3 regions of the Desulfofundulus sp. JL263-se genome follow, and region 1 is predicted to be linked to each of the others. Evidence: riboswitches for the same ligand, from Rfam matches in the RefSeq annotation. Region 1 holds a riboswitch; each other region holds the start of a gene.

Region 1 (4,408 bases):
TCAAACAGCTGAAGCCGTTGCCCGGGGAGACTTAACAAAGAAGGTAGACGTGACCGGCAAGAGTAAGGACGAAATCGGTTTTCTGGCAGGAGCATTTCAGAAAATGGTGGATAATCTAAAAACCATGATTGCCGATATTCAAGATAATTCCGATAAACTGGCTTCTTACAGCCAGGAACTGGCCTCCTCCAGCGAAGAAGTGAGCGCTGCCGTGGAAGAAGTGGCCAGCACCACCAACGAAGTTGCGGCCACCTCCAGCCAGGGGGCGGAAAGTGCAGAAGCCGCAGCTGAAGAATCCGAGCAGGTACGGCAAGTGGCGGAGGAAGGCAACCGGGCCGTGCAGGAAACCGTGGAAAAAATTAATTCCATTTCCCAGTCATCCCAGACCGTTGCCGCGGCCATCAAGAATCTCGGGGAGCAGTCTAACCAAATCGGGCAAATTATCAATACCATTACCAATATAGCGGACCAGACCAATCTTTTGGCTTTAAACGCTGCCATCGAGGCGGCCCGGGCCGGGGAACACGGCAGAGGATTTGCCGTGGTGGCTGAAGAAGTTCGAAAACTGGCCGAGCAGTCTGCCGAAGCAGCAAGCGAAATAACGGGCTTGATTGAAAAAATACAGGTTGGGGTTAAGGAAGCCGTAACGGCCATTGACAACAGCGTGGCGGAAGTAGACGAAGGAGTTCAAGTGGCCAATAACGCCGGTGCCGCCCTGGAGCAGATTATTAAGGCGGTGGAAAGGAACACGGCTGTGATCAAGGATCTGGCTGCCGGCTCCAGGCAGGCTGCTGAAGGCACACAGCAGCTTTCGGCGTCTCATGAACAGATTACGTCTACCATCCAGCAGGTATCCAGTGCGGCCCAGGAGCTGGCCAACATTGCCGGTAAGCTGCAAAATACTGTAGCCAAATTTAAGGTGGACAACTCTAGAACTAGAGTAGCTCCGGTAATAGAATTAAATGGTTATGAGGGCAGCGGTGAGGTCGAAACCACGAACTCATGATAGATATAATGCTTCACAGCGGGTGACGTTTCCTTTGTTTTTTATGCATAAATATGGTATAATCAAGAAAAAAAGGAAGCGAAAATTGTCGAATCAAAACGGGCAAACCGGTCGAAAGGTCGGGACGCAAAGCTTTGGGCCTAAGGCTTTTGAGCTATGGCTGCCAGGCTGCTTATAAGGTTGCTTGTGGGGCGGTCCGGGTAGCGGGGCCCCTTTTTTGTAATTTTTTGTAAGAAGAGTGCTTTTAATCAGTCTAAGATTAAAACTAATGTTAAAACTAATGCTTTTAATAAAAATTAATTTATAATAAAAATTAATTTAGGAGGGATTAACGATGACTGGGAGCGGTAAGACACTGGCACCTCCGCCGCAGGACGACCTCGGCAAGAGGTACGATAGCAAAATTCGGGAAGCAGAGATGAACAAAAAAGAACTGGCAAAAAAACTGGAGGCCCAGCGCAGACAGGCCCGCACATTTGCCAAACAGCAACAAATTGCTGAAAGACTTGCTGCTGCCACTGAAGAGTTATCATCCAGTGTAGAGGAATCCACAAGTGCGGTGGAGGAACTGCGGTCTGCTGTTGAACAGATTGCTTCGGGGGCAGAAGAGTCAAGCAGTGCGGCCCAGGAATCACTGGCTGCCATTAGCCAGATAACCAGGGGTGTCGAGGTGGCTGCAAGAAATGCAAGCACAGCCCTTGAGCGTGGAAAGGCCATCCAAAATGTTGTCAGGGCAACTTCGGCTGATATAGGAGAAATAGTAAATAGTGTTAATATTGCAGCCCAGTCAAACGCCGAGTCGGCCAGGCTGGTCGGTGAACTGGAAAACCAGGCAGAAGAGATAGGCAACATAATCAGTACAGTGGTTAAGATAGCCGACCAGACAAATCTTTTAGCGCTTAACGCGGCTATTGAGGCGGCCAGGGCCGGTGAACACGGAAAGGGGTTTGCCGTGGTGGCCGATGAGGTGCGGACGCTGGCCGAAATCTCGGAAAAGGCCGCCAATGATATTCGCGAGCTGGTGAGCAATATTCAGCAGGATGTTAATGCTATTGCCAAAGATATTAACGGCACTGCCGATGCAGTCCGGCAGCAGTCGGAAAAAGGCCAGGCAATCTCGCAAGACCTGGTGCAGATTGGCGAAGACATGAATGATGTGGTAAGCGCAGCGGAGGAAATAAACAGTTTATCCAATGAATCTCTGCAGAGCGTCAAAATTTTTCAGCAAGGTGCAGCTAATATTGCTAAAGCGGCCGAGGAACAATCCCAGGCCTCCCAGGAAATATCCGGCGTGGTGGAACAGCAGGTTAAGGCCCTGGAGGATATTGGTTCCAGCGCGGTTGAGCTGGCAGAAATGGCAGAGGAATTAAGATCGTCCACCGATATCAGCAAGTCTTCAGAGGGGCTGGCGGCCGCTGCGGAAGAGCTTTCCGCGGCCATTGAGCAGGTTGAACGCTCTGCCAGTGAAATTATGTCTGCCCTGAACATGGCCGCTCAGGGTGCCGAGAGACAATCCAAGTCCTGTGAAGAGTCTGCCTCTATTTCTAATAAGGTAGAACAGCAGTTAACCGAAATAGCTGAGAAAGCCGAGGTTTCCCTGCAAAAAGTCACCAACCTGTCGGATTTACTGGCAAAGAATAAGGTTAATACGGATGATTTAATAGCCGGTATCAGTGCGGCACTGGAAGCCAACCTTGAAAACCTGAAAAAATTAAAAGAATTGGATGTTAGTGCCAGGCAAATTGATAAAATTGTGGATACTATTGTTAGTGTGGGCATACAAACAAATATGTTGGCCGTAAGCGGCGCCATTGAAGCGGCCCGTGCAGGTGAGTACGGAAGAGGATTTGCCGTGGTAGCCTCGGATATTCGCAACCTGGCCCAGGACAGTGCGCGTAACGCCGAGCAAATCAAGGATATGGTAAAAGCAATTCAAGATCAAATAATAACTGTGCTGCGTGATGTAGAACAGGTGGCCAACGATGCCCGGCAGGAAGTGGAAAAAGCCAGGAAAACCATATCTGGTTTGGAGCAAATTGAGGCGGAAATGAAAGTTATATTAAACGGTGCGAAGGAAATTGCTGAAAATGCAGCCGACAACCAGGCGGCCATAGAACAGGCCAAGAAAGCAGTGGAACAGATTTCCGCAGCCGCCCATGAAGCCGCGGCGGCTACGGAACAGGCTGCATCCGCCGCCAGACAGCAGGCTGCCGGTGCCCGTGAACTGACCCGCGCCATTGAGGAAATTGCTGCCCTAGCCGATCAACTACAGCAAGGTTAGGGGGAGAAAGCAATGACTGTAACCAATCAACTGGTCACCTTCTATCTCGGACAGGAAAACTACGGTATTGAAATAGATTACGTGCAGGAAATCATCCGCATGCCCCGAATTGTACACCTACCGAAGGCTCCTGCCCATGTTGAAGGGTTGGCCAATTTGCGCAGCAATATCCTGACGATCATCAACGGCCGGGAGAAGTTTGGCCTGCCCCGCAAGGATCATACAGATGCAACCCGCGTAGCGGTACTGGACTTTCATGGATACAAACTGGGCTGTGTAGTAGACAGGGTATCCGAGGTGATAACAGTTAATGCCGAAGAGATAGAGGAAATTACTGCCGAAAAAGACTATCAAAAAAATTTTTTAAAAGGTGTAGCCAAGCTAAATAACGGGCAGCGTTTAGTAATGATTATTGACCCTGCTTATCTGTTTAGTCAGGCAGAAAAGAACATTATAAACAACAATGGGGGACGGTCGGGGATGGAGGAAAATAGTCGCCGAAGCTCCCAGATAACCGAAAATCAGGCAACAGAAAAAATAGAGCAATTTGTAAACTTTCGTGTAGCTCGGGAGGATTATGCCATACCCATTACACATGTACAGGAGATTGTACATGTGCCTTCAGTAATCAACCGGGTGCCCAACGCACCGGACTATGTCGACGGTTTGTTCAGTCTACGCAACCGTATTTTGCCTATTATTAACATTCGTCGTTTGTACGGTCTGGAACAGTCCGATTTTGATGAAAGGTCCCGGATAGTCGTAGTCAAAATCAAACATTCCGGGCAAACTCTTACCGTTGGTTTGGCCGTGGATGCGGTAAACGAGGTGCTGCGCATTTCCTCCGACGCCGTTGCCCCTGTACCTGATCTGCTGCGTACCCAAAAAACAAGTGAAATTACTGGAGTTTGCAAAAGTAAGAATCAGAATCTGGTTTATATAGTGGATCCTGCCCGTCTTTTCTCGCTGGAGGAAATGGTAGAGTTTACTTCTCAGAACGTTGAATCTGAACAAGAAATACAAAATACCGTGCAACCGGATGACGAAGAACAGCTGGTTACATTCTGGCTGGATAATGAGGAATTTGCCGTCAGTATAACTCAGGTGCAGGAAATCATTCG
Region 2 (4,408 bases), 1.3 Mb from region 1:
ATAAATACAGAAGTAAAGTATGTACGGTCCCCACAAGATATACTTACAACTTATTACTGAATGAGATGAGGTTTCTGGATAGGGAGCATTTCCGGGTTATATTGTTAAATACCAAAAACCGGATATTTAAAATTGAAACGATATCGATAGGCACGCTAAATTCATCAGCCGTCCATCCCAGAGAGCTTTTTAAGTCTGCGATTAAAAACAGCGCTGCCGCAGTAATTCTAGTGCATAATCATCCCAGCGGGGACCCTACTCCAAGTAGTCAGGATATTATTGATGTAACCCGGCGGTCAGCTGAGGCCGGTGAAATCCTAGGTATTGAATGCTGGATCGTGTTATAATCGGCGATGGCGTCTTCACTAGCCTTAAGGAAAAAGGATTGCTATAAAAGCTAATATCACATGTTATAAAAAAGGCTTCCATTTATCTGTTAACCGTCTTCTGTTTTCAAGCACCGTATAAACTTCTATTACCAACTATAGGTTAAACTGAATACCGGCATACCTCTTAAGTTCGGCTACGGTTTCATCATGGGACATGGCCTTGCGGCAAGGGCGGTCACTAGTTATGTTGTCGTAGGAGTCGGCATGGTTAAATAGACACTCCAAAGAAATTTCTTTCTTCTTTTAGCCCTAAGGATAACCTTCACTGTTCTACCATTTGTGGTACTTTAGGAGATCCCATCTGCGATAAGCACCAGATTTAGTGTGAAATTGTATTTACACTCGCATACCTCCGGCAAAAGGATAACCCACCTTTTTTATAAGCCCTTCTTCCTGTATGTAATATTAGTAGAAAATGCTTAAATGTTAGAGTACCAGCCGTGGGTAAAACCCCTCTCTTACAAAGCACTCCACAAAGCTTTTACCATAAAATACACCAGGATAAGCACCAAAATCGGCCAGGCGTATGACAGTAGGAGAATGCCCAGCACCACAATCAGACCCACTGCTAGTATTTTCGCCAGTAACTCCAGCATAGGAGATCAACTCCGTTACTTTATAAGATAATAAATCACCGTGGCAAGACCTGCTGCACCCGTAACCCAGATAAGTTTTTGGATTACAGAAGCTATTACCTCTTTTCTTACCTGTCGGTAAAAGTCTCCCGGCAGCTGTTTTAGTTCTCGATTACGGACCACAGCCTTAAAAGCCTCAGCCCTGGAGCGGTTAATCAGAGTATGTATAGATTTGATTTCAGGCCAGAAACGCCCATTCTCTTTAAGGTAGGTAGCAAGGACCCAGATAAGGGTTAAAAAACCGTCCGAAAGCTGCTCACCTGGAAATTCCTCCCTGCCCTCCTTTAGCTCGTTGTACTTGGTAGCAGTGAAGTTCAGCAGGGACTTATACAGCGAATCAGCCTCTACTGTCTTTACGGACGGGGTACCTGCGTAAGCTATAATTCTCGCTGCAATATCTTCCAGAGTTAGAGAACATATGCTCTTAAGGTCACTGCACTCAAGAGCATGGCTCAAGTCAGAGAAAATATAGAGGTATTTATCTACCGCTTTTTTACGCTTGCCGCTGTTCCAATCCTTTTCGGCTGACTTAACCAGTACAGCAGCATAATAAATTGCTGTAAAGTATCCTATACTCCTGCCGTTTATTTTTACCCGAGCAACTGGATGAAAATTAGTTACATATTCATACAATTCAGATATAGCAGTTGACGCCTTTTCTAACTCATTATTACTAAGCATTTTCGAAATGTTATTTGATATATAGTCAAACCATTTTTGGACTTGATTCTGTGCTTTCGGCACAAGATTTATATAAAACCGCTTACTTTCCAGGTCTACACCTTTGAACTCCAACCCAAGGGCCGGGAGGTCTTCTGTGAGCTTCTCCGCTAGCCCGCCGAAAAAGGTCAATAAAGTAAGCTTGTAGGCTTCTTCATAGAAGTTAAGAAATTGTTTTAGCTGTTTTATGAATTCTTTCTCTCTATTATCTATATTATTTACTGCATTAACCAGTTTTCTATCATGACCAAATGCTTCGTTAATAATCCCCCTGGCTATTCGCCCTCCAACAAAGGGAATGGGAATAGCAATGGCCCCAAGGATAGAACCTGCCACGGTTGCTACTTTTTTTACATCCTTTTGTGCAGATATTTCCCGGGTAGTCTCAACAAATTGATGCATACTTATTGTTAATTCCCTCAGCTTACTTGCAAGCTCTTTGGAATGTATAGCCATCGAAGACCGCAGGAGTCCCGCCAGTTTATCCGAAAAGCAGTACCGCTGAGCTAATCTTTTGTCCGGGAGGTTTTTAGCTAGACTATCAAGGAGTACCTTATATTCATTTAGTAGGTGTGTAAAGTCAAATAACTGCTCTATTTCCTCGGCAAGCTCTTTTGGGTTTGCCACACGGAAATATGTCTCCATGAGCTCTTTAAAGGAAAGAGTGCAATCTTCACGTTTAGCCTCTCGCTCTAACTTAACAAGCTTTGAAAGCCTTGATTCTATCGGTGCTATCGCTTTTTTTACATCTGCACTGGCCTTTGCAGGGATATATTTTGCAAGGTAATTAAAAATATTGGAAGGCAGTTTTTGTTTCAAGTGATTTTCCAGGTCGCGGTACTGCGATTTTGGCTGGCGAAAGTAAGTTTCAAGTTGTGCATAGCTTACTTTCATATTAACCCCCCAACATTTAGAACAAGTCGAAAATATCGAGGCCGCTGCTGACACCATCTATGGCATCAAGACCTTCAAGAATGTCGTGCACCTCAGAGAAATCTAAACTTGTACTCATATTTTCTACGTGGCCCAGAGGGCTAAAATCCCTTATGAAATCCACTTCTGGGTATTCGATATCGGCATGGTTTGAACTTTCGGACACGACGGTTTCGCCCCCCATCCCATTGGATGCCGAAGAAAAGACGAGGTGACCGTCTTGGAACACTGAATGCCCGCCCATGGCATTTGGCATGGATGTAAGCTCTATCCCACCATCTGCACTTTCAAAAGTTTCTCCTCCAAAAACATTAGGACGTGAACTGCCAATTTTATGTCCCAAAACGCTGCTTCCCTCATAAAAATCAAATCCACCGAAATGATTACGCTGAAGAGAACCGGCAATTATACTTCCTTGGCTACCAAGCGCGTCGATTATGTCATAACTGCCATCAAGGTTTTCCTGCACGATGAATGACTTGTCACCAAAGATATCGCCAACCCAGTAGTCGCCAAGTGTATCTCCGACCATTGGTAAGGACATTAACCCAGAAGTCATATTTAAGCCTGTCATTTTACCGAATATAAAACTATACAGGGCTGCAGACATTTTTTTCTCACCTTCCTAATTTATTTATGAGTTGCTCTTTTGAGGCATATGTAACCTATTACTCTATTTGATGGGAGCCGCAAAGCAAAGCGATGGCTTCTGCGCTGGCCCCTATAAACATGGGTGCAGGGCTCCATATCAAGGGTAGCTGCTCGATCTTTTTTAGAAAGAACAAACTTTCTGTCATTTATAGGAAAGGAGCCTGTTGGGTTAGGTATTTTATTTTAGTAATCACTAAAAGCAGAAAAAACGACCATGCTGCTTATGGCCGCTTTTGATTAAAAATCAAGCATTCTTTAAGCAGCTTGGCAGCCATAGCTTTCAAAGCCTTAGGCCCATAGCTTTGCGTCCCGGTCTTTCGACCGGTTTGCCCGGTTTTTAAAAATAAAGCTAACAAGAATATACAATAAGATGGCGAAAGTAAACTTGATATATTTAGCAGTGTAAAGGTACTAGGTGTCATAATGCCAAATATTGTTGAAATGTGTTGGCATATACTGCTTAATAAGGTAAGTTATTCTAATAATTCAATATTTCTATACATTATATAAATTTCCTGCAAAGAATTAGAACTTTTTTGCCATTTTATAAAGCTTTAAATCCTATAATTACAGAGTATTTTTCATTTCGCGGAATAAGCGAAACCAAATCTGCTGGAAATATAGATACACAAGCTTGAGAGGGATAATGGTATGGATACAGTTACCCCGGAGCGGTTAACGGAATTTGAACAATACTTAATTAGCACCGACAAAAAGACCAGCAGGTGAGTCTATTTTCTCTCTGGTATGAAAATCAATGGGAGAAGTCTTCTCCCCTTCCTGCCTTACACCCGTTGAGTTTAGCAAGTATAAACGCTTGCTTAATGAGTAATAAGAAACCAGCCACTTATAATAAAGCAATGGTAGCCCTTAGTATTTTGTAAATGGGCTATTAAAAGGAGGATATTGCCAGCATGGCCTAGAAGGAGAGCGAAATGGTTATCAAAGAAGGAACAGCTGCAGCTATTGCGGGCTATCTCAAAGAAGTATGATATTTTCAGGGATGCTGCGGTAATCATGCTTATACTCCAAGGAAGGCTGCGGGTGTCCGAAGGTGTTTACCTTAAGAAGGAAGATGTT
Region 3 (4,408 bases), 1.1 Mb from region 1:
CACCGCCTTAATAATTTCCTCCAGGGCGGCTCCGGCGTTATTGGCCACCTGCACCCCTTCGTTCACTTCCGCCACGCTGTGGTCAATGGCCGTAACGGCCTCTCCCACACCTACCTGTATCTTTTCTATCAAACCTGTAATCTCATTCGCCGCCCCGGCCGATTGCTCCGCCAGCTTGCGAACTTCCTCGGCCACAACGGCGAATCCCCGGCCGTGTTCCCCGGCCCGGGCCGCCTCGATGGCGGCATTTAAAGCCAGGAGGTTCGTCTGGTCCGCTATGTCAGTGATGGTACTGATGATCTGCCCGATCTGGGTGGACTGTTCTCCCAGGTTTTTGACGGCAGCGGCAACGGTCTGTGCCGAGCGGGCGATAGAATTGATTTTTTCCACCGTTTCCTGCACGGCCCGGTTGCCCTCTTCCGCCACCTGGCGAACCTGCTCGGACTCCCCTGCCGCGGTTTCCGCATTTTCCGCTCCCTGACCGGAGGTGGCCGCAACCTCGCTGGTGGTACTGGCCACCTCTTCCACGGTGGCGCTCACCTCTTCACTGGTGGAAGCCAGTTCCTGGCCGTGGGAGGCCAGCTTCTCAGAGCTCTTCTTGACGCTGGTAATCATGGATTTCAGGTTTTCTACCATTTCCTGGAATGCTGCGGCCAGGTTCCCGATTTCATCCTTCCTGCCGCGTCCCGTATCGACCTTCTGAGTTAAATCACCCTGGGCCACAGCCCCGGCTATTTTGCTGAGAGAAACTATGGGCCTGGCAATGTAAGTGGCAATGATAACAGAAATGAGCAACATTATTATGACGGCACCCAGGGTAAACAGTACTGATATCCTTTTAATTTGGGCCAGGGGCGCCATAACGTCGGCGGTATTGGCCGTTTGGAATATGGACCAGTTGGCGATTTTTATGGGAGCATAGGCCGCTTCTTTACTTACCCCCTGGAAAATATACCGGCCGTACCCCTCTTCACCTGCCGCCGCCTTCTTTCCCAGCTCGTACAGGGAATCACTCTGTTCCCATATCTTTTTATTATTCACCCACTGTTTATCCGGGTGGGCAATTATGGTCATATCACTGTTAATTATAGTACCATAACCGTGGCCCCCTATGTTCATTCCCCTGACCAGATCCTGTAAATACTCCAGGGTAACCGTGACTGCCAACAAACCCACCGGTGACAAACTATCGTTATCTTGATAAATGGGAGCGGCTATGGCCACTACCATTTGTTTCGAGGACTTGCTTATAATAGGGTCGGAAACAACGATCTTGCCGGTTTGCATCACTTCCTGAAAATATTCCCGGTCAGATATGTCATAGATTGTATCCCCACCGGTAGTGGTATGGGCACTGCCGGTGCTGTCCGACACCACAAACATTTCATAATCAGAGTGGCGCCGGGCAATTTTTTCTAAAACCGGGTATTGTCTTTCCCAGTCCATGCTCTTTATGGCCGGTGTATTGGCCAGGGTGACCACTTCGTTTTCAATACCTTTCAACCAGTTAGTGACCACTTCGGCATTATGCCGGACCCCGTTGGAGGCGGCTTCAGTAATTTCAGCCTTTAAAATGGAGGCCGCCCGGTTATAGTTCAGCCAGGATAAGGATATTAAAATCAGTGCGGTAACCAATATTAAAATCAGTGACAATTTTGTCTTAATGCTGTTAAACATGATATCTACCCCTTTTTTTGAACAGTGTGAAAATTAAACTCCTCTCCCCCTGCATGAAATTCTACGCGACCAGTCCTTTAAAATACCCCCTCCTTCCCCGATACATAAGCATAAGGGCCATAGATACACTATGGCCCTTATGCTTAAACACAATATTTAAGCAGCCTGGCAGCCATAGCGTGAAAGCCTTAGGCCCATGACTTTGCGCCCCGGCCTTTCGGCCGGTTTGCCCGGTTTTTAAGTTTTAGTAAAAAAAACTATATTAGTAATAATACCATAATATTATAAAAATTATAAAGTTCTTTGTACAAAACTTCGATAAATATAATCATAAATCAACTAAGTAGAACGCCTTTCACCTTTTTCCTGCCGCCGCATACAATAAGTAGAAAATTCATTGCGGTGGAAGGAGGGTGGGTAATTGCCCAATAATATCAACCCCTTCACATTATTTTTAATTCTCATTCTGCTCACACTCAGTACTGACAGCCAGGCCGGTGCAAAGCTGCGATTTTTAAAAGATTTTTCAGAGCAAACCTATCGCACTCTGGCCGCCATGCGGGAAGGCATTGACGCCATGTATGACAGTTTCCAAAAGGCCCGGTCAATGTTTGCGAGCCCCTCCCGCTGATGGAGAGTGAGTTAATTGGATATGGATAAATTACTGCGCTGGCAGGAATTTGCCCAAAAAATGTACGGTAAAGATTTCTGGTCGGAGATATTTAACAATGAATTTTTGTCCGGTTTTTGGAAAATGCTCGCGACAGAATCAAATTTCCCGCGAGCCGATGTTTTTAAAAACCAAACAGAAATTATTGTCTTAATAGAAATACCGGGATTAAATAAAGATGACATAAAACTTACTGTTTTAGGAGACCGCCTGCGAATAAAGGGAGTTGTCCGGCCCCCCTATCCAAACCATACCAGTATAACTGCCGAGAGGTTTTACGGGCCCTTTGAGCGGACAATTCAGCTGCCGGAAATTGTAAGCGGGGAAGGGGTTTCGGCAAAATTCAACAACGGGCTGCTTGAAGTGCGCTTACGCCGCGATCCACGCGCTGCCGCGCAGAACATAAAAATAGAATAAAAAATAAATGTAGGGATAATTATGTCCTGTGGCACGATCAAAAAACTTAAAAGCTTACTGGGGCATTTAGCACAAAAAGTTTGCGGTGATCGCAGAAATATCGAGAAAAGGTTGCGCAGGCTGGAAGAAAAAGTACGGGATTTGGAACGAAAAAAGCCTGAATGCCCCCTGGTAATAGAACAGCTCTACGTGGAAAAAATTGAGGTTGATAAAGTAGAATTAAACAACAATATCGGCGCCATGGGAATAAAAGAATTGAGCGGGATGCTGAATATCGGGGCCAATTACGGCGGGAGAATCCCGCCGCAGGGCGTAAAGAAACAGGGAAACGATTCGCCGCCCCCCGGGTCCGGAGTTGAGAAGCGGCCCAAGCCGGGGAAAGAACTCAAATGTAATATAAGTTATAAAGAAAACAGAGAAAAATCCCGTAATGTGAACGGTGATTGCTAAAAATATCCGGGATATTTTGTTCCCGGATATTTTAATTTTTCAAAAAATTTTTTATTGCTTAATGTAACCTTTTCCTTCACAGCCGAATATTGTAAAACCAGTAATAAAAACTTAATATTTAAGGAGGTATTTTATCTATGGGTTACGGTTCCGGACCTGTAGGAAGACCCGGCAGCAAGCCTGCCAAAACCATGGGATTCCCCTTCTTCCCCTGGCTTTTTATTCTCCCCTGGCTGTTTCTTTTCCCCTGGTTCTTTTTCCCCATCTTAGGGGTTGAGCAGCAAGAAGCGGAAAAAGAATAATTATGTCTCATTCCGCGGAACGCCCCTTTTACGGGGCGTCTCACTTTTTATATCATATCGGGAGTAAAAAAAATAGAAACCCAAAACCTTATAAGGAATGGGTTTCTATCCTTATCCCATGGAAATGCTGGCTAATTTATAATTTTAGTGTTATTTACTGGCAACAGGGAAGCAGAAGGGAAGCATACCGAATACCAGCAGAATCAAGATCAAGAAAAGAATGAACGCCCCGTCAAAGTTGGGGAATGCCCCGCCATAACCCATATAAAAAACCTCCTTAACTTTTTAACTGTCTAATTGGAGCTATTTATCAACAACGGGAAAGCAGAAGGGAAGCATACCGAATACCAGTAAAATCAAGACCAGGAAGAGAATGAAGGCACCGTCAAAATAAGGGTACGGCATATTAAATAACCTCCTTAATATTTTAATTGTTTAATTAGCAGGCTACTTGCTGGCAACAGGATAGAAGAAGGGAAACATGCCGAACACCAGTAGAATCAGGATCAAGAAGAGAATGAACGCTCCGTCAAAATTCGGAAATGCTCCGCCAAATGCCATTTATATTCCTCCTTTCCTTGTTTTTGTCTTTTGACAGTACTAAAAATATGCACCCGTATTACAAAATGTTACTTGTCTTGAAAAATTTAAACAAAATTTTGGGAATTAATTTAGTTAAGGTCCTGCTTGTAAACCCGGTAAAGCTTGATAATTTCCCCCCCGAACACCGGCTTGATAATTCTTCTTTTTACAGCACTGTTGCTTTCAGCCACCTGGGACGCCTCCCCTCCGGTAAAGCCCAATTTTTTGCACCGTTTATAAAACTCCTTCAACACAAGCCAGTGAAGACCCCTGTGTTGAAATTGAGGCACTACCCCCCCGATAGCCAGCC

The links. Region 1 has a riboswitch for cyclic di-GMP ahead of ACX4JR_RS06450 (methyl-accepting chemotaxis protein). Riboswitches for the same ligand answer to the same signal wherever they lie in the genome.
Region 2: it holds a riboswitch for cyclic di-GMP, as region 1 does, so the genes downstream of both, ACX4JR_RS13435 (hypothetical protein) here and ACX4JR_RS06450 (methyl-accepting chemotaxis protein) in region 1, are expected to answer to the same signal.
Region 3: it holds a riboswitch for cyclic di-GMP, as region 1 does, so the genes downstream of both, ACX4JR_RS01165 (methyl-accepting chemotaxis protein) here and ACX4JR_RS06450 (methyl-accepting chemotaxis protein) in region 1, are expected to answer to the same signal.

Annotation. Positions count from the first base shown of each region.
Region 1 is NZ_CM149993.1:1,267,007-1,271,414, forward strand. It holds gene ACX4JR_RS06445 (methyl-accepting chemotaxis protein) at 1-1,006, shown strand, start outside; cyclic di-GMP riboswitch class I at 1,098-1,182, shown strand; gene ACX4JR_RS06450 (methyl-accepting chemotaxis protein) at 1,341-3,287, shown strand; gene ACX4JR_RS06455 (chemotaxis protein CheW) at 3,300-4,408, shown strand, end outside.
Region 2 is NZ_CM149993.1:2,601,145-2,605,552, forward strand. It holds partial or broken gene radC (RadC family protein) at 22-394, shown strand; gene ACX4JR_RS13425 (hypothetical protein) at 848-985, opposite strand; gene ACX4JR_RS13430 (hypothetical protein) at 1,001-2,638, opposite strand; gene ACX4JR_RS13435 (hypothetical protein) at 2,655-3,287, opposite strand; cyclic di-GMP riboswitch class I at 3,584-3,669, opposite strand; gene ACX4JR_RS13440 (hypothetical protein) at 4,235-4,408, shown strand, end outside.
Region 3 is NZ_CM149993.1:216,753-221,160, reverse strand. It holds gene ACX4JR_RS01165 (methyl-accepting chemotaxis protein) at 1-1,677, opposite strand, end outside; cyclic di-GMP riboswitch class I at 1,834-1,918, opposite strand; gene ACX4JR_RS01160 (hypothetical protein) at 2,099-2,308, shown strand; gene ACX4JR_RS01155 (Hsp20/alpha crystallin family protein) at 2,330-2,764, shown strand; gene ACX4JR_RS01150 (hypothetical protein) at 2,786-3,214, shown strand; gene ACX4JR_RS01145 (hypothetical protein) at 3,352-3,516, shown strand; gene ACX4JR_RS01140 (hypothetical protein) at 4,188-4,408, opposite strand, start outside.